3 regions of the Gordonia sp. NB41Y genome follow, and region 2 is predicted to be linked to each of the others. Evidence: predicted binding sites of a transcription regulator. Region 2 holds the regulator's gene; each other region holds the start of a gene.
The links. The regulator LexA, encoded in region 2, represses DNA repair genes until DNA is damaged. The targets are predictions, from matches to a motif close to CGAACANNTGTTCG.

Region 1 (6,002 bases), 1.2 Mb from region 2:
CTCCCGCAGCTGCGCCGGGCAGGATTGCTGGTTGGGGCAGCGGATGTCGACGTCGCTGTCCTTCTCCGGGCGCAGCGGGGAACCGCATTCGGGGCAGTTCGTCGGCATCTCGAAGGCGTACTCGCTGCCGTCGCGCAGGTCGACGACGGGCCCGAGTACCTCGGGGATGACGTCGCCCGCCTTGCGGATGGTGACCGTGTCCCCGATCAGCACACCCTTGCGCTTGACCTCGGAGCCGTTGTGCAGGGTGGCACGGGCGACGGTAGAGCCGGCGACGAGGACCGGCGCGAGCACCGCATACGGGGTGACGCGGCCGGTGCGGCCGACCCCCACCTCGATGCCGAGGAGCGCGGTGGTGACCTCCTCGGGCGGATACTTGTAGGCGATCGCCCAGCGCGGTGCCCGCGAGGTGGCACCGAGGCGTCGTTGCAGACCGAAGTCGTCGACCTTCACCACGATGCCGTCGATCTCGTGCTCGACGTCGTGGCGGTGCTCCCCCCAATAGTCGATCTTGTCGAGGATCGCGGTGGCCCCGGTCAGTTTGCTGGTGTGCGACGACACCGGCAGACCCCACTCGCCGAGCGCCAGGTACGCGTCGTGCAGCGACGCCGGCCGCCACCCCTCGGTGTGGCCGATGCCGTGACAGATCATCCGCAGCCGGCGCCGCGCGGTGATCTGAGGGTTCTTCTGGCGCAACGAGCCGGCCGCGGAGTTACGCGGATTGGCGAACGGCGTCTTGCCGTCCTCCACGAGTGAGGCGTTGAGCGCCTCGAAGTCCTCGACCCGGAAGAACACCTCGCCGCGCACCTCGAGGATGTGCGGGATGGGGTAGGCATCGGTGCCGCTCAGCCGGGCGGGGACGTCTTCGATGGTGCGGGCGTTGAGGGTCACGTCCTCACCGGTGCGGCCGTCGCCGCGGGTGGTGGCGTGGTCGAGGACGCCGTCGATGTAGACCAGTGCGAGGGCGACACCGTCGATCTTGAGTTCACACAGATACTCGACGCTGCCGATCTCGTCCTCCACCCGCGACACCCAGCCGCGCATCTCGTCGGCGTCGAAGACGTTGTCCAGCGAGAGCATTCGTTCGAGATGATCCACCGGGGTGAAGGCCGTCGAGAACCCTCCGCCGACCAGTTTGGTCGGCGAGTCCGGTGTCGCCAGCCCGGGATGGGCATCCTCGAGTTCCTGGAGTTCACGCAGCAGAAGATCGAACTCGCCGTCGGAGACGGTGGGTGCGTCCTTGACGTAGTAGCGGAACTGGTGTTCGCGGATCTCGGTGGCCAGCTCGGTCCACCGCTCACGGATCGGTGCGGGGACCTCCGCGGCCTCGTCGGGGGTGCCGCTCACGGCCGGATCGCTGTCTTCTGCCACGCCCCTCAGGTTATCGAAGGGCCACGACAGTTCCCCGGCCGGTGAGCCGACCCGTCAGGTGAATGCGGGGATGACCTTCTCGGCGAAGAGGGTGGCACCGGTCTCGTCGTAGGCGAGATCGACGAAGTTCGTGATCGCATAGGCGAGTCCGAGGTCGGCGACCTGCGTCAGCCGTTCGGTGATCTGCTCGACGGTGCCGACCAGCCATCCGCCCCGAAGTGTCTCGGAGAACCGCTGTGCGGCTTCGGCCGGGACCAGCCGCCGGTAGTGCGCGTCGATCCAGTCGAGTTTGTCGGCGACGTCCTGCTCGGTCTCGCCGATCACCACGTTGTAGTTCGACGATCGGGTGATCTCGCCGAAGTCGCGTCCGAGGTCCTTGGCATGCTCGGCGAGAATCGCCGACTTGTGGGCGAATCCCTCGGGGGTGCCGTCGAAATTGGTGTACTGGGCGTACTTTGCGGCGATCCGCAGGGTCTTGCGTTCGCCGCCACCGGCGATCCACAGCGGGATTCCGTTCTCCTGCAACGGCAGCGGCTGTACGATCGCGCCGTCGACCTGATAGATGTCGCCGTCGAGGGTTGCCGTACCGTCCCGCCATGCCTGGCGGAAGATCTGCACACCCTCGTCGAGAGCCTTCAACCGCTCCCCCGCCGAGGGGAAGCCGTATCCGTAGGCCCGCCACTCGTGCTCGTACCAGCCTGCGCCGATCCCCATCTCGACACGGCCACCGGAGACGTGGTCGACCGTCGCGGCCACCTTCGCCAGGTAGGCGGGGTTGCGGTAGGCGATGCAGGTGCACATCTGGCCGAGCCGGATGCGATCGGTCGTCGCCGCGAACGCCGACATCAGCGTCCACGCCTCGTGGGTGGCCTCGGTGGTGGGTGCGGGAACGGTGTGGAAGTGGTCGTACACCCACAGCGATGTCCACGGTCCGGCATCGGCGGCCTGCGCCAGTCGTCTCATCAGCGGCCACTGCTTCGCCGCATCCACGCCGACGAGGTCGAGTCGCCAGCCCTGCGGTATGAAGATCCCGAATTCCATTCGATCCACGTTATCGGCAACCGGGTCTGCGCACAGCGCATCAGAATCATCGGGAGTCGAACTACTCTCGGACACATGCCGCATCCGATCATGTTCGACGACGCCGACCCGTTCCTGGTCCGGGTGCGTGAGATCGCCCTGGCCCTGCCCGACACCACCGAGGTGGTCGCTCACGGCCGGCCCACCTTCCGCTGCGGCAAGATGTTCGGCAACTACGGCGGCGGCGAGAAGGGCGGCGAGCGGCACGACCAGTCGTTGCTGTTCATCCCCGACACCGCCGAGCGCGAGGCCCTGATCGCCGATCCCCGGTTCTTCCTGCCCGCCTACCTCGGCCCGTACGGCTGGCTGGGCATCCTGCTCGACGACGGCACCGACTGGGTCGAGGTGTCCGAGCTGCTGGACGCCAGCTACCGGCACGTCGCCCCGAAGCGCTCGATCGCCAAGTTGGACACCCCCTGACGCATCGACTCGAAGCAGAGTGATGTCGCAATCACCCATCCACTGGCACAAGATGATCGAGCCGCACACGATGATTGAGCCGACGCGGAGCGCAGCAACAAGTCGAGTTTCGAAATCTCCGCCACCCGACCTCGCAAACCGGCGGAGATCAACCACCGTGGCTGAACCGGCCACCGGCATACGATGATTGAGCCGACGTGGAGCGTAGCGACAAGTCGTGTCGAAATCTCCGCCAGCCGACCTCACCACGCAACCACCCACACCCCCAGTCACACAACAATTTCTGTCACACCCCCCGACTACACTGGAACACAAGATCGAACACCACCCGGGGGGCGACCACATGACCACCAACACAGACACCGACACCAATGTTGAAGTCATGTCGGTGTTCACCCTCACCGACCCGATCACCGATTACACACGCATCCAACACCTTTCCTCCACCCACGTCGACACCATCGCCGAAAACCTACAACGCGACGAATACCGACTGATGGCCCGCAAAGTCCTCACCGCCCACCAGATCGCCCGACACACCATCGACCACATGCTCGTCACCACCACCTCCACCACCGCGCGTATCGCCCGCACCGCAGACAAAGCCGCCACCTCCCAAGTCGCCATCGCACTACGCACCTCACCCGCGATCGCCGCCGACTGTATCTGGATCGCCGGACTCCTCACCGGATGGGACCGCCTACGCCAAGCGTTCCTCGACGGCCACTGGAGCTTCACCCGCACCCGCTACCTACTCACCGAACTCGCCCACCTCACCGACCCCGACGTCCGCACCTACGCCGAAACCTGTGCCCTCGCCCTCGCCGACCGGCCCACCGCCGACCGCACCCTGCGCAACCAGATCGCCGAAATGGTCATCGCATTGGACCCCGACGCCGCCGCCGACCGCCGCGAAGAATTCGCCGACACCGAACAAAACGTCACCATCACCGACGACACCCACGGCCACATGCGTCTACACGCCACCATGCCCGCCGACGTCGGAGTGTTCCTGGCCACCAGCATCCGCAACCTCATCAACGAACGGATCTGCCCCCGCGACCCCCGCCCCACAGGCCGGCTACGCGTCGAAGCACTCAAAGAACTCCACCACATGCCCGACGCCGTACTCGCCTGCACCTGCGACGACGAACACTGCACCCGCGCCATCCCACTACCCCCGACACCAGCCCCCGACCCCGAACTCGACCTCGACTACACCCCACCACCCACACCCACACCGGCCGCACCGGCACGGGTCGTCGACGACGTGGAGATCGAGGCAGAAACCGACGAGGGTGCCGGGCCACGACCTCCGATCGCGTTGATACCCGCACAATCTTCGTTGACCGTGATCACCGACCCCACCGGTGTGGCCGCACCCCGCCTGGTCGGTTACGGGGCGATCGACCCCCAGCACTGGCACGACATCGCCGACGGACACCTCGTCACCCGTATGGACCTACCCGAACTCGAGCTACCCGAACTCGATGATCCCGGAATCGACCTCGCCGCGATCGGCCGCAACCTCGCCGCCTGGCAAACCGTCACCACCATCACCGAACGCGGCCTGGCCCCACCGGTCGACCCCACCGGACACGGCGGATATGTGAACCCACCCCGCTGGGCATTGTGGTACAAACCCCGAGACTGGCTACGGCAGAAGATCATCTGCTGGGACAAGACCTGCCGGTACCCCGGGTGCGGGCGTGATGCCGCCGACTGCGAACTCGACCACCTCGTCAAATTCAACCGAGCCGACCCCCGAGCCGGTGGATGGACCGTCGAATACAACCTCATCCCGTTGTGTCGCGCCGACCATCAGCGCAAACACCTCGGATTGTGGATCCCGACCATGCTCGCCGACCGTGCCGTCACCTGGCGCAACCCGGTATCCGGGAAGACCGTCACCACGTTCCCCGGATAGCGGTGGTGTGTCCGGATCTGGTTACGGACACACTCGTCTCACCGGGTTTCGACACGGGTCCTCGCCTCGCGACTCGGTCCCGGCTCAACCATCCAAATACGCTGTTGCCATGGGTGGTTGAGAGAATCAAAGTAGCGCTCTCATCCAAACAAGGTGTTCCCGTTGATGGTTGAGCCGACGAGGAGCGTAGCGACGAGCCGTGTCGAAACCTCCGCCGGCCGACGTCCGATGGCGACCACCCCGAAGACCGGTTGCGGACATCATCGTCTCACCAGGTTTCGACACGGGTCCTCGCCTCGCGGCTCGGTCCCGGCTCAACCATCCAAATACGCTGTTGCCATGGGTGGTTGAGAGAATCAAAGCAGCGCTTTCATCCAAACAAGGTGTTCCCGTTGATGGTTGAGCCGACGAGGAGCGTAGCGACGAGCCGTGTCGAAACCTCCGCCGGCCGACGTCCGATGGCAACCACCCCGAAGACCGGTTGCGGACATCATCGTCTCACCAGGTTTCGACACGGGTCCTCGCCTCGCGGCTCGGTCCCGGCTCAACCATCCAAATACGCTGTTGCCATGGGTGGTTGAGAGAATCAAAGCAGCGCTTTCATCCAAACAAGGTGTTCCCGTTGATGGTTGAGCCGACGAGGAGCGTAGCGACGAGCCGTGTCGAAACCTCCGCCGGCCGACGTCCGATGGCAACCACCCCGAAGACCGGTTGCGGACATCATCGTCTCACCAGGTTTCGACTCGGGTCCTCGCCTCGCGGCTCGGTCCCGGCTCTACCATCGAAATCGCCACTGCCCGAGGTAGTTACGGACATGCTCATCTCACCCGGTTTCGACACGGGTCCTCGCCTCGCGGCTCGGCACCGGCTAAACCATCGAAATCTCCACTGCCCGAAGTGGTTGCGGACATGCTCGCCTCACCCGGTTTCGACACGGGTCCTCGCCTGGCGGCTCGGTCCCGGCTCTACCATCGAAATATGTACTGTCCGTGGTGGTTGCGGACATGCTCATCTCACCGGGTTTCGGCTCGGCCGACGACGGCTACAGCGCTTCCGGATCCGTGGCGAGCAGCTCGCCTGCCTTCGCACAGATCTCGAGCGCGCGGCGGGCCCACTCGGGGGTGGCACCGGCCAGACCACATGTCGGGGTGATGATCACATTGCCGGCCAGTACCTTCCGGTTCAGGCCGATACGATCGGTCAA
Region 2 (6,002 bases):
CTACGAGCGGGTGACCCTCTACGGCGTGCCACTGGTCGCCAAACGGCGCGTCGACTACGGGCCCGTCGACCCGGTGACCGCACGCGACCTCTTCCTGCGCCATGCGCTCGTCGAGGGTGACTGGCACACCGATCACGCCTTCTTCCAACGGAATCGAGCACTCCTCGAGGAGGCCGCCGACGTCGAGCACCGCGCACGGCGACGCGACGTCGTGATCTCCGAGGACCAGCTGTTCGAATTCTACGATCAGCGGGTGCCGGCCGAGGTGACCTCGGCCCGGCATTTCGACTCGTGGTGGAAGACCGCCCGCCGGGCCACCCCGGAGCTGCTCGACCTCACCCCCGAGGACGTGGCGGCCGACATCGCCGTCGCCGACACCGACTACCCCGGCATCTGGGCACAGGGCGACACCCGGCTGGAGCTGCGTTACCGGTTCGAGCCGGGCGCCGCCGACGACGGTGTCACGGTGGTCATCCCGGCTCCGCTGCTGCCCCACATCCGCAATGCCGGCTTCGACTGGCTGGTTCCGGGGATGCGCGAGGAGCTGGCCACCGAGCTGGTCAAGACTCTGCCCAAGCAGCTGCGCAAGACGATGGCACCGGCGCAGCGCTTCGCGTCATTGGCCCTCTCCCGCCTCAAGCCGCGCTCGGAGCCCCTGACGCGCGGTCTGGCCCGTGAGCTCGCCGAGATCACCCGGCACCGGGTCCGGCCCGAGGACTTCGACACCGACCGCATCCCGGCGCACCTGCGGATGCATTTCGCCCTCGCCGACCCGGCCGGGAAGATCACCGCGCGGGCCGACTCGCTGGCCGAATTGAGCGGTGCCACAGCGTCTCCGGCCGCCACCTCGTCGACCGCCCGGCACACGCGGTGGACCGCCGACGGGATCGGCACACTCGCCGCCAGTGAGACCGTCCGTGTCGCCGGACAGCAACTGACCCGCTATCCGACGCTGCGGGTCGTCGGCGATCCGGGCAGTCCCGACGGGGTGGAGGTCACCACGGCGGCATCGTCCGACGAGGCGGCACGCCTGCATCTGCCCGCGGTGATCGTCCTGCTCGACGCCGCGATCGCGCCGCTGAGCGCCAAGGCGTCGTCGGGGCTCGATCCGGCAGGCCGACTCGCGTTGAGCCAGAACCCCTATCGTGAATCGGCGCAGCTGTTCGCCGACTGCACCCGACGGGCCATCCGCGATCTCGTGCCGGCGGATGCGGCTCTCGCGGTGCGCGACCCGGCGGCATTCGAGAAACTCGTGTCGGGCTTGCGGTCGCAGGTGATCGCGGCCGCCCCGGACTATCTGCGGCTGGCCGTCGATGCGCTTCGGGAGGTGGCGCCACTGCGTCGCGAGATGGACACCCACTCCGGGCAGGTCCCGGCCGACGATGTCGCCGAACAGCTGGAGAACCTGATCTTCGACGGATTCGTGCTGGCCACGCCGCGCACCCATCTCGAGGATCTGCCCCGATATCTGGCCGCGGCACGGTCGCGACTGGAGCAGTTGCCCGGATCCGCGACGCGCGATCACGACGCGATGGCCAGCGTCGACCGGGTGATCGCACGATGGAATCAGCGCCTCGACCAGGTCCCCGCACCCCGCCGCGACCGGGTCAACGAACAGGCCCACTGGATGGTCGAGGAACTACGGGTGGGGTTGTTCGCCCAGCGGCTGGGCACGCGATATCCGGTGTCGGAGAAGCGCGCGCTACGAACCCTTGACCGTCTCGGCTGAGACGGCCCCGTTGACGCCGACGGCCTCCCCGTGCCGGGAGTGCTCGTCGCGCAGGTCGTCGATCTCGCGCTGGAAGTCCTCCAGCGAGTCGAACGACCGGTAGACCGACGCGAAGCGCAGGTAGGCGACCTCGTCGAGGTCGCGCAGGGGTTTGAGGATGGCCAGACCGACCTCGTTGCTGGGGATCTCGGCGGCACCGGAGGCGCGGACCGCCTCCTCGACCTGCTGGGCGAGCTGGGCGAGATCGTCCTCGTCGACGTGGCGTCCCTGGCAGGCCCGGCGCACACCGCGCATGACCTTCTCCCGGCTGAACGGTTCGGTGACGCCATTGCGTTTCACCACGGCGAGCACGGCGGTCTCCACGGTGGAGAAGCGGCGACCACAGGAACTGCACGACCTCCGTCTACGGATCGCCTGCCCCTCGTCGGCGACACGCGAGTCGATGACCTTGGTGTCTTCGTTTCTGCAGAACGGGCAGCGCATACAAAGACAATACCGTCCCACCGGTCAGCGGTAGCGCGGCGTCAGCAGTGCTTGCCCGACCTGCAGGCCGCTGCCCGCCATGTCGTTGAGCTCGACGATCTCGTCGATCACCACCCGGCTCGGCATGTCCGGGGCCACCCGGGCGGCGATCGACCCGAGCGACTCCCCCGCCCGCACGTGCACCACCTGGGTGGAGACCGGGGACGGGACGGTGGCGCGCTGATAGTCCGAGCCGACGATCGCGACGATCCACACCAGCATCGCCAGTGCGACACCGGTCATGACCGCGACCGCGGTGGTGCGACGCCGACGATGGACCGACGACACCGCGGTCCCGCGCACCGGGACCACCACCGCATCGGCACAGGCCACCCGGCCAGGGCCCACACGACCGGCACCGCCACGTCCGGCACCCACACGTCCGCCGCCCACACGTTCGGTACTCCCGCGCCCCGCCACCACCCGACCGCGGCTGCGGGCCGCGGTCGTGACGCGCCGCTCGACGCCCGGGTGCTCGATCCGACCGCGGTGTTCGGCGAGACCGCGGTGTTCGATCCGACCGCGGTGTTCGGCGAGACCGCGGTGTTCGAGCCCGACGCGCATGGCATCGGCCTCGGCCGGATGCCGGCCCGCACCGCGACCGCCGGGGCGCCGGCCCCCCGGGTGCCGATCGGCGCCGCGGGCTCCCGCCGCAGGTCGGGGCGTGGGGGTGCCGGACGGACGGGTGGCCGACGGGGCCGCTGCCGCCGCCGGACGGTCCGATATCAGGGTTGTGTGCATGAGAGAGAGCCTCCCGTTTCTCGATCACGCGTTCGATGAACTGTTGTTCGAAGTTCTATCACGGGGCTCCGACAAATGTCGTGGAAACACGTCGAACAGGTGTTTGAGGTTGTCGGGAACGTGGGATAACCTCGATCACAGAAGATGCCGACGCGGGGCGGCACGGAAAGGACACGTACGCGATGAGTGACAAGACGCGGCGCGCGGCCGGGTCGTCGGGCGCGAAGTCGAAGGCCGGGTCGTCGAGGGCGGGATCGTCGCGAGCAGCGGCGAACCCGGATGCGATCGACCCGGTGGTCATCGAGGCCACGCTGACCCAGCGTCAGCGCGAGGTGCTCGAGGTGATCCGCCGATCGGTCCGCGAGCGCGGCTATCCGCCGAGCATCCGCGAGATCGGTGATGCGGTGGGTCTCAACTCGACCTCGTCGGTGGCCCACCAGTTGCGCACCCTCGAACGCAAGGGACTGCTCAAGCGCGACGCCAATCGCCCGCGTGCGGTCAACGTGCAGGACAACCAGATCGACCCGAATCCCTCCGACGACCCGGCCGCAGCCGGTCTGCCGACCCCGGCATTCGTGCCGGTGCTCGGCCGGATCGCCGCCGGCGGACCGATCCTCGCCGAGCAGGCCGTGGAGGATGTCTTCCCGCTGCCGCGCGAGCTGGTCGGCGACGGATCGCTGTTCATGCTCAAGGTGGTCGGCGAGTCCATGATCGACGCCGCGATCTGCGACGGCGACTGGGTGGTGGTCCGTCAGCAGAACGTGGCCGACAACGGCGACATCGTCGCCGCGATGATCGACGGCGAGGCCACCGTCAAGACCTTCAAGCGCGGCAACGGCCAGGTGTGGCTGATGCCGCACAACGAGCTCTTCGACCCGATCCCGGGCAACACCGCCGTCATCCTCGGCAAGGTCGTCACCGTGATGCGTCGGGTCTGACACCCGGCGAACCCACCTCGACGAGAACTGCCCTCAGGAATCGCATCCCTGAGGACAGTTCTTCTGAAGTCGTTCTCACACAGCGGTTCTCGCCGGTACGGTGCCGGGCGAGGGCGTGCTCAGCCGGCCAGGACCGCCGCTGCCGCCGCCCGCGCGGCGGCCGCCTCCGAGGTCGCCAGGGCCGCCCGGGCCGCATCACGGCACTGCGCCAGCGACACCTGTCCGAGGCGTGCGCCGACGGCCGCCGCCGCGACGGGGGCACTCGACAACGAGCTCACCCCCATCCCCACCAGGACGCAGGCGAGCAGCGGATCCGCGGCCGCCTCGCCACACACCCCGACGGGCTTTCCGGCGTCGGCACCGGCCCGGGCCACACCCTCGATCAGGTGCAACACCGCCGGCTGCCACGGATCGGTGAGCTCGGCCAGCTCGGCCGACATACGGTCGGCGGCCATCGTGTACTGGGTCAGATCGTTGGTCCCGATCGAGACGAAGTCCACCTCGGCGAGCACCGCCGATGCCAGGATCGCCGCGGACGGGATCTCGATCATCACCCCCGCGATCATCCCTCGTGACCGCACCTCGGCGGCGAAGTCTGCGGCCTCGGCCGGTCCGGCGATCATCGGTGCCATCACCCGCGCGGTGGCACCGGACTCCTCGGCGGCCCGGGCGATCGCGTCGAGCTGATTCGTCCGGATCTCGGGATGGGTTGCGGTCAGCCGGTTTCCGCGGATACCCAGCGCAGGGTTCGCCTCGGCGCCGTGGTCGACGAAGCGCAGCGGCTTGTCCGAGCCGGCGTCGAGCGTGCGGATCACCACCTTGCCGCCCGGGAACGCGTCGATCACCTCGCGATAGAGCACCACCTGCTCGTCGACCGTCGGCTCGTCGGCGCGGTCGAGGAAGGTCAGCTCGGTGCGGAACAGGCCGATGCCCTCGACCGGGTATCCGGTCGCGGCGCGCGCGGAGACGCCGTCGGCCACGTTGGCGAGCACGGCCACCTCGTGACCGTCGGCCGTGCGGCCCGGTCCCGACCACGCGGCGACGACCTCGGCCTGCCGGCGGCTCTCGGCCACCGCCGCCCGGGCAGCCGTCGGCTCCGGGTCGATCTCCACGCTGCCGGCGGTGCCGTCGACCAGCACGGTGGTGCCTGCGGCCACCGCGTCGAGTCCGGCCACCGCGACCACACAGGGGATGCCGAGCTGGCGGGCGATGATCGCGGTGTGGCTGGTGGGTCCGCCCAGCCGCGTGACCAAGGCGGTCACCAGCGCCGGGTCGAGTCCGGCGGTGTCGGCGGGTGCGAGGTCGTCGGCGAAGAGCACCGACGGCGACTCCGGTACCGGGACACCGGGTTCCGGGAGTCCCAGGACCTCGGCGATCACCCGGTCACGAACGTCCTCGAGGTCGGTGACACGCTCGGCCATCACGCCGCCGAGCGCGGTGAACATCTCCGCGAACTGGGCGGTGGCCCCGGTCGCGGCGAGTGCCGCGGGCGCGCCGTCGGCGATGCGCTTGGCCACCGCCCCGGTCCAGCCGCGATCCTCGGCGAGGCCGGCCGTGGCGATCAGGACCTCGGCGGCTGCGCCCGATGCATGGGAGGCGCGATCGCGCAGGCGGGCGGCGACCGCCGCCGCGGCGGCGGTGAACCGGGCCTGCTCGGCGTCACGGTCTGCCTCGTCGACCTCGGTGCGGGTCTCGAGATCGCCGGCGGCGCCGATTCGCTCTCCGGCCCGGATCACCGGCCCGTATGCGATACCGCCGACCACCGGGGTGCCCTGTAGCGACTCCATCGCCACCTCGTCCTTCAGCTGATTCACGACCGTGCCCTTTCACTCTGCACTTGTCTTGTGATCGAAGTTACAAGAAAAGCTTGACTTGTCAATACGTTCAGGCGTAAACACAGATATATCAACATTGATAGCCACTTATATCCACATCGCTGGTGAGTGGCGTCACTCGATCGGAGCAACGTGTACGCGGAAGAGCGACAGCGGGCGATCGCCGAAAAGGTGAGCACGCAAGGTCGGGCGTCGGTCAGCGACCTCGCCGAACAGTTCGACGTCACCGGCGAGACC
Region 3 (6,002 bases), 2.0 Mb from region 2:
GCCCCTCGTCTGCCTTCACTCCGCTGTTCCCCTGGCGTGGTGCTACACCGGGTTGTTGCCGTACATCGGGAACCGGCCGATCTATGGAGTGCAGACACCGGCGATCGCAACCGGATCGGAGTTCGGTCATACCGTGGACGAGTTGGTCGAGATGTATCGGCGTGAACTGACCCGTGTGCTGCCGCGGGGACCCGTCCATCTGCTGGGTTGGTCTCTCGGCGGGCAACTCGCCCATGCTCTCGCAGAAGGACTCCGCGCCGACGGCCACCCGGTGGATCTGGTCGTGATGCTCGACAGTGTTGCCTTCGCCGAGGGTGTTTCGCCGCCGCCCGAGCCCCCGACGATGCGTGATCTGGTGACACATCTGGAGGGCAACGAGTCGGAGACCCCGGACACGCGACCTCTCACCGTCGACGGCGCCGTGGCGACGCTGGCACAGAGCAGTGGGCCCGGGCGGGGACTGACCAGGACACAACTCGAACGGCTGCACCGAGCGTACGTCGCGTGCGTGATGATGTCGGCGTCCTACCGGCCCTCACCCGTCGACGCCGATCTTCTCTACTTCTCCGCACGGCGCGGTATCACCGCCGGCCTCACCGGCGAGATGTGGCAACCGCACTTCTCCGGCCACATCATCGAGCACGACGTCGACGTGAGTCATGCCCAGATGACCAATCCCGAAGCCCTCGCGGTCATCGGCCCGATCCTCGATGGGGAATTGCGGAGGCGGCACTGATGTCGAACGCGGCGGGGCCCGTCGGATCACCCTCCGGGCGGCTGGGGGTGGTGTCCCCCAGCACTGCCGCGGCGTTCACGGTGGCGGGCGCCTCGGCGGCGCTGCTGATGGTGGTGCGGCGCACTCTGCCAGGGTGGCCTCGTTGGCTCCGGTCCCGCGCGGCAAGGATGGTGCTCGGCGTCGTCGCGCTTCTCGCCCTCGCCGTCGGCGCCAACGAATGTGCCGGCAAGCCAGTGGTATTCCTTCGATGGTCGTTCCTTCGCTTCGTGTTCGCACTGAACCACATGGGGGCCACTTGGCAGGTCGGCGACGGCCGCGAGAAAGCACTCGCCGACTACGTCTGCGCGCACGCGCGCCCAGGCGACGTCGACGACGCCATCCGGGTGATCGATGACTTCTGCTACCACAAGAAGTACTTGATCAACATCGGCGACGAGAAGGGACAGCTCCTCGACGACGCCGTGGCCGCCGCACGGCCACAACGTCTCCTGGAGGTCGGCACCTACTGTGGCTACAGCGCACTCCGCATCGCCCGGGCGATGCCTGCCGATGCCCGGCTGTATTCGATCGAGTTCAATGCCGCGAATGCGCATATTGCGCACCGCATCTGGGACCACGCGGGCGTCGGTGAGCGAATCGTCGTGGTCGTCGGCACACTCGGCGACGATGACAAGACCATCAAAGCCCTGCGTGAGGAACACCGGTTCTCCCCCGGTTGCCTCGACTTTCTCTTTCTCGATCATGAGAAGAGCGAGTATCTTCCCGACCTCCACCGAATCCTCCAGCATCGTTGGCTGCATCCCGGATCCGTGGTCGTCGCCGACAACGTCGGCTACCCGGGCGCACCGGAGTACCGGAACTTCATGCAGCAACACGAGGGTCGCGACTGGCTAACCCGCACGCACAGATCACACGCCGAATATCAGAAGCTCATTCCCGATACGGTCCTCGAATCGACCTACCTCGGTCAGACGACACAACCACCACATGTTGATTGATCTCGAACACACTTGATGATTGAGCCAGGACCACCATTGCTGCTTGAGCCGGGACCCCGTTTGTTGATTGAGCCGGGACCGAGCGTAGCGAGGACCCGTGTCGAAATCTCCGCAGCAAACGCTGGGTAGCAACCACCCCCGAGGTGGTCACGTCCCCGAGCCCGTCCGTCTGAGGTTTCGACACGCCTCGTCGCTTCGCTCCTCGTCGGCTCAACCAGACACTGCCCGTTGGTGATTGAGCCGGTACCGAGCATCGCGAGGACCCGAGTCGAAATCTCCGCAGCGCACGCTGGGTGGTGACCACTGCCGAGGTGGTCACGTCGACGACGTCGGCCGTCTGAGGTTTCGACACGCCTCGTCGCTACGCTCCTCACCGGCTCAACCACCCACTGGCCGTTCGCGATTGAGTAGCACTAGAGCCGAAAACCAACCACCCCAAACCGATTGCACACACCATCGAACACCTGTATCATAAAAGGATCTTCACGCGACAGGGGGGTGAGCGTCGATGACCAACGACACCGGCACAACCGATCCCCAATCCCGCGTGTCACAAGCAGTCGCCCTGATCACGCAAGGGTTGGACCTACTCGCTACCGCCGACCTCACCACCAGCGATGCCGACACCCTGATCACCATCGCGAAAACCACCGAAAAATCGTTGAACCGGTTGACCTTCCAAAGCGACCGAGTGATCACCGAAATCAACCACCGAGACATCCACCGCGACCGCGGCTACCGCACCATCTTCGCATTCATGGACACCGAACTCCACGCCTCCAACTGCAAAGCCCGACTCGAACGGATGGACCGCGTCCAACCCGAACGATCGTTGACCGGCGAACCCACCCAGGCCGAATACCCCGAACTCGCGAAAGTCTTCGCCTCCGGCGATGCCGGCACCACCCACATCGACATCGCCCTGTCCTGGTTGAAGAAAATCCCCCTCGCCGCCGGGTTTGACGAAAAGATCGCCGCCGAACGCACCCTCGCCCGACACGCCACCGAATTCGGGGCATCCGCACTCGGCACCTGCGGCTCCCGCATCATCGCCCACATCGACCCCGACGGCGAACTCATCGAGAAAAAAGACCGGGACCGTCGACGCGGAATCACCCTCGGCAAACAAGGCGCCGACGGCATGTCCAAACTGACCGGCTACGTCGACCCCATCCTGCGCGCCCGACTCGAAACACTCTTCGCCGCCTGGGGCAAACACGGCGTCAACAACCCCGACACACCACACGGCCTGAACGGGGACAGCCGCACCGCCGAGGTCGTCGACCCCGACGGTTTGGACGCGGCGGCGGTCAAAGACATGCGTACCCAACCCCAACGCAACCACGATGCGGTCAACGCCCTGCTGACCGCCGTGCTCGCCGACGGGATGCTCGGGAAAACCAACATGGGTGTCCCGATCCAACTGATCGTCAAAACCGATGTCAACGACCTGATCCGCGAAGCCGGGTACGCCATCACCGCGACCGGAACCCTCATCCCCATGTCGGACCTGGTCGACCTCGCCGCCGATGCCCAAATGTATCTGTCGGTGTTCAAAGACCACACCGCGATCCCCCTGTACTTCGGGCAAGCCAAACGGATAGCCACCAAACATCAACGATTGATGTTGTTCTCCGCCCCCGACGGCCATCACTGTTCGGCACCCGGATGCGACCGGGTAGCAGCACACGTCGAAATCCATCACGCGGTCAACGACTTCGCCGACGGCGGCCGCACCGACATCATCGAGTTGGCACCGGCGTGTCCCACCCACCACCGGATGGTCGGTGACCAACCCGGCCAGTACACCACCGGGAAGATCAGGTCGGGCCCGGATGAGGGCCGCACCTGGTGGCAACGCAACGCCAAACCCGGCCAACCCCAGAACGAGAAACAAGTCAACCGGCTCCCGGATGTCGGACAACAGTATGTGGAACACCTGGCACAAGTGCGTGCCGAAATCCACGGCACCGACACCAACACCAGCAGCACTGAGGCCGGTCAGCCCGCCACGGTGACCCTCGACAGCACCACCGACGACGGGTTCGTCATGATCGATGCTGATGCCCTGGTGATCAAGGTGTTCGACCCACCCATCCACATCGAACCGCCCATCGACATCACCCCGAATCCCGACCCGACAGACACTGGGCTGAGACTCCCCATCCGGGAAGTCATCACCCCCGTCGGGCCGATCGAGACCCGCCTTGTCGAGATCCTGGAAGGGATGGGGCTCTGAGCTGTCGGAGCGCTGTCTGGGTTTGTGGTGGTCGCGTTGGCGAGTTCGGCCGTCTGAGGTTTCGACACGTCTCGTCGCTGCGCTCCTCGTCGGCTCAACCATCAACTGGGCGTGGGTGATTGAGTAGGAGCGCTGTTGCTGTCGATTGAGCCGGGCACCATTGCTGATTGAGCCGGGACCGAGCACCGCGAGGACCCGAGTCGAAATCTCCGCAGCATGCGCTGGGAGGTGACCACCTCCGAGGTGGTCGCGTTGGCGACTTCGGCTGTCTGAGGTTTCGACACGTCTCGTCGCTACGCTCCTCATCGGCTCAACCACCAACCGCTGCTTGCTGATTCAGATCTTGCGTTCGCTGTGGCTAGGTTCCGAGTTCGGCCGTCCGAGGTTTCGACTCTCCTCGTCGCTGCGCTCCTCGTCGGCTCAACCATCAACTGGGCGTGGGTGATTGAGTAGGAGCGCTGTTGCTGTCGATTGAGCCGGGCACCATTGCTGATTGAGCCGGGACCGAGCACCGCGAGGACCCGAGTCGAAATCTCCGCAGCATGCGCCGGATGCTGACCACCTCGACCTCCGAGGTAGTCGCGTTGGCGACTTCGGCTGTCTGAGGTTTCGACACGTCTCGTCGCTACGCTCCTCATCGGCTCAACCACCAACCGCTGCTTGCTGATTCAGATCTTGCGTTCACTGTGGCTAGGTTCCGAGTTCGGCTGTCTGAGGTTTCGACACGTCTCGTCGCTGCGCTCCTCGTCGGCTCAACCACCGTGCAGCACTGGGTGATCGAGCAAGAAGACTCAACGATGATTGAGCCGGGCACCATTGCTGATTGAGCCGGGACCGAGCACCGCGAGGACCCGAGTCGAAATCTCCGCAGCATGCGCTGGGAGGTGACCACCTCCGAGGTGGTCGCGTTGGCGAGCTCGGCCGTCTGAGGTTTCGACACGTCTCGTCGCTACGCTCCTCATCGGCTCAACCACCCACCGCAGCTTGCTGATTCAGATCTTGCGTTCGCTGTGGCTAGGTTCCGAGTTCGGCCGTCCGAGGTTTCGACACGTCTCGTCGCTGCGCTCCTCGTCGGCTCAACCACCGTGCAGCGCTGGGTGATCGAGCAAGAAGACTCAACGATGATTGAGCCAGGACCGAGTAGCGCGAGGACCCGAGTCGAAATCTCCGCAGCATGCACCGGGAGGTGACCACTCCCCGAGCCCGGCCGGCGGAGTTTCGACACGCAGTCGTTACGCTCCGCGTCGGCTCAGCTCGACCAGCAACTACCCCGCCGGCGCGGAGATCAGAACGATCGCAAGCATCAGCACGGCGACAACGCAGGCCAGGGTGAAGAGTGCGGCAGTGGTGGCCCCGAACGTGGAGGGCGTGTCGTCGACGGTCGGCGAGCTTCCCGGTGCGGTATCTGACTGCATGGGAAGAACTTCACCATAGATAACAGGATGTTTTCAATCATACATCCGAATGAACGTGCAACAGCCCAGGTCAGAGGATCTGACACACTATCCGGTCCGGAACGGTCGGCGCGCGTTCAGCCGACGTTGCGCAGGACGTAGAACCAGTAGGCCCCGTCGTGGGCGAAGCACTCGCTCTTGACCGACGGCCACACTGCGTGGCTTCGACCGCATAGCCCATCCTCTGCGTACGGTCCGAGCGGTATCCACTCCCGGCCGGCTGCCGCCGGAAATGGCGGGCTCGGCCAGTCGCCCGCCCGGACCGGAGGTTGCGCCGGTTCCGGCGCGGCTGCGGCCGGAGACTCGGTATAGGTCACCGTGACCGTTCTGGTCGAGGTCAGCCGCTCGGTGTGCGTCGTCGTCGTAGTACTCGGCGCTGCCGCCGAGGAGACCGTTGCCTCGACGGTGGCCACCACAGCCCAGACCAGAAAGACTGCGGCGAGGAATGCGCTGATACCGGCCGGCCAGAGCCACATCCTGGTGTCGCGTGAAGGCGGTGTCATCAGCGGCGTCGGCGATCCCTGCGGCACGCCACCGGGCAGTAGGAACTGACCGGTCGGCGAGTGATACGGATG

Region 1: Q9K23_RS21715 (HNH endonuclease signature motif containing protein) is a predicted target of LexA. The motif match lies at 3,178-3,191, and genes of this name have one in related genera.
Region 3: Q9K23_RS10695 (HNH endonuclease signature motif containing protein) is a predicted target of LexA. The motif match lies at 2,192-2,205, and genes of this name have one in related genera.

What each region holds. Positions count from the first base shown of each region.
Region 1 covers NZ_CP132196.1:5,003,202-5,009,203, reverse strand. Annotated here, with positions in the region: gene ligA (NAD-dependent DNA ligase LigA) at 1-1,347, opposite strand, end outside; gene Q9K23_RS21725 (LLM class F420-dependent oxidoreductase) at 1,426-2,412, opposite strand; gene Q9K23_RS21720 (MmcQ/YjbR family DNA-binding protein) at 2,488-2,871, shown strand; gene Q9K23_RS21715 (HNH endonuclease signature motif containing protein) at 3,215-4,798, shown strand; gene Q9K23_RS21710 (cobalamin-independent synthase, Catalytic domain protein) at 5,841-6,002, opposite strand, start outside.
Region 2 covers NZ_CP132196.1:503,202-509,203, forward strand. Annotated here, with positions in the region: gene hrpA (ATP-dependent RNA helicase HrpA) at 1-1,729, shown strand, start outside; gene nrdR (transcriptional regulator NrdR) at 1,703-2,212, opposite strand; gene Q9K23_RS02100 (LysM peptidoglycan-binding domain-containing protein) at 2,237-2,992, opposite strand; gene lexA (transcriptional repressor LexA) at 3,277-3,930, shown strand; gene ptsP (phosphoenolpyruvate--protein phosphotransferase) at 4,050-5,717, opposite strand; gene Q9K23_RS02115 (DeoR/GlpR family DNA-binding transcription regulator) at 5,898-6,002, shown strand, end outside.
Region 3 covers NZ_CP132196.1:2,468,605-2,474,606, forward strand. Annotated here, with positions in the region: gene Q9K23_RS10685 (non-ribosomal peptide synthetase) at 1-736, shown strand, start outside; gene Q9K23_RS10690 (O-methyltransferase) at 736-1,734, shown strand; gene Q9K23_RS10695 (HNH endonuclease signature motif containing protein) at 2,243-3,973, shown strand; gene Q9K23_RS10700 (hypothetical protein) at 5,239-5,388, opposite strand; gene Q9K23_RS10705 (hypothetical protein) at 5,746-5,979, shown strand.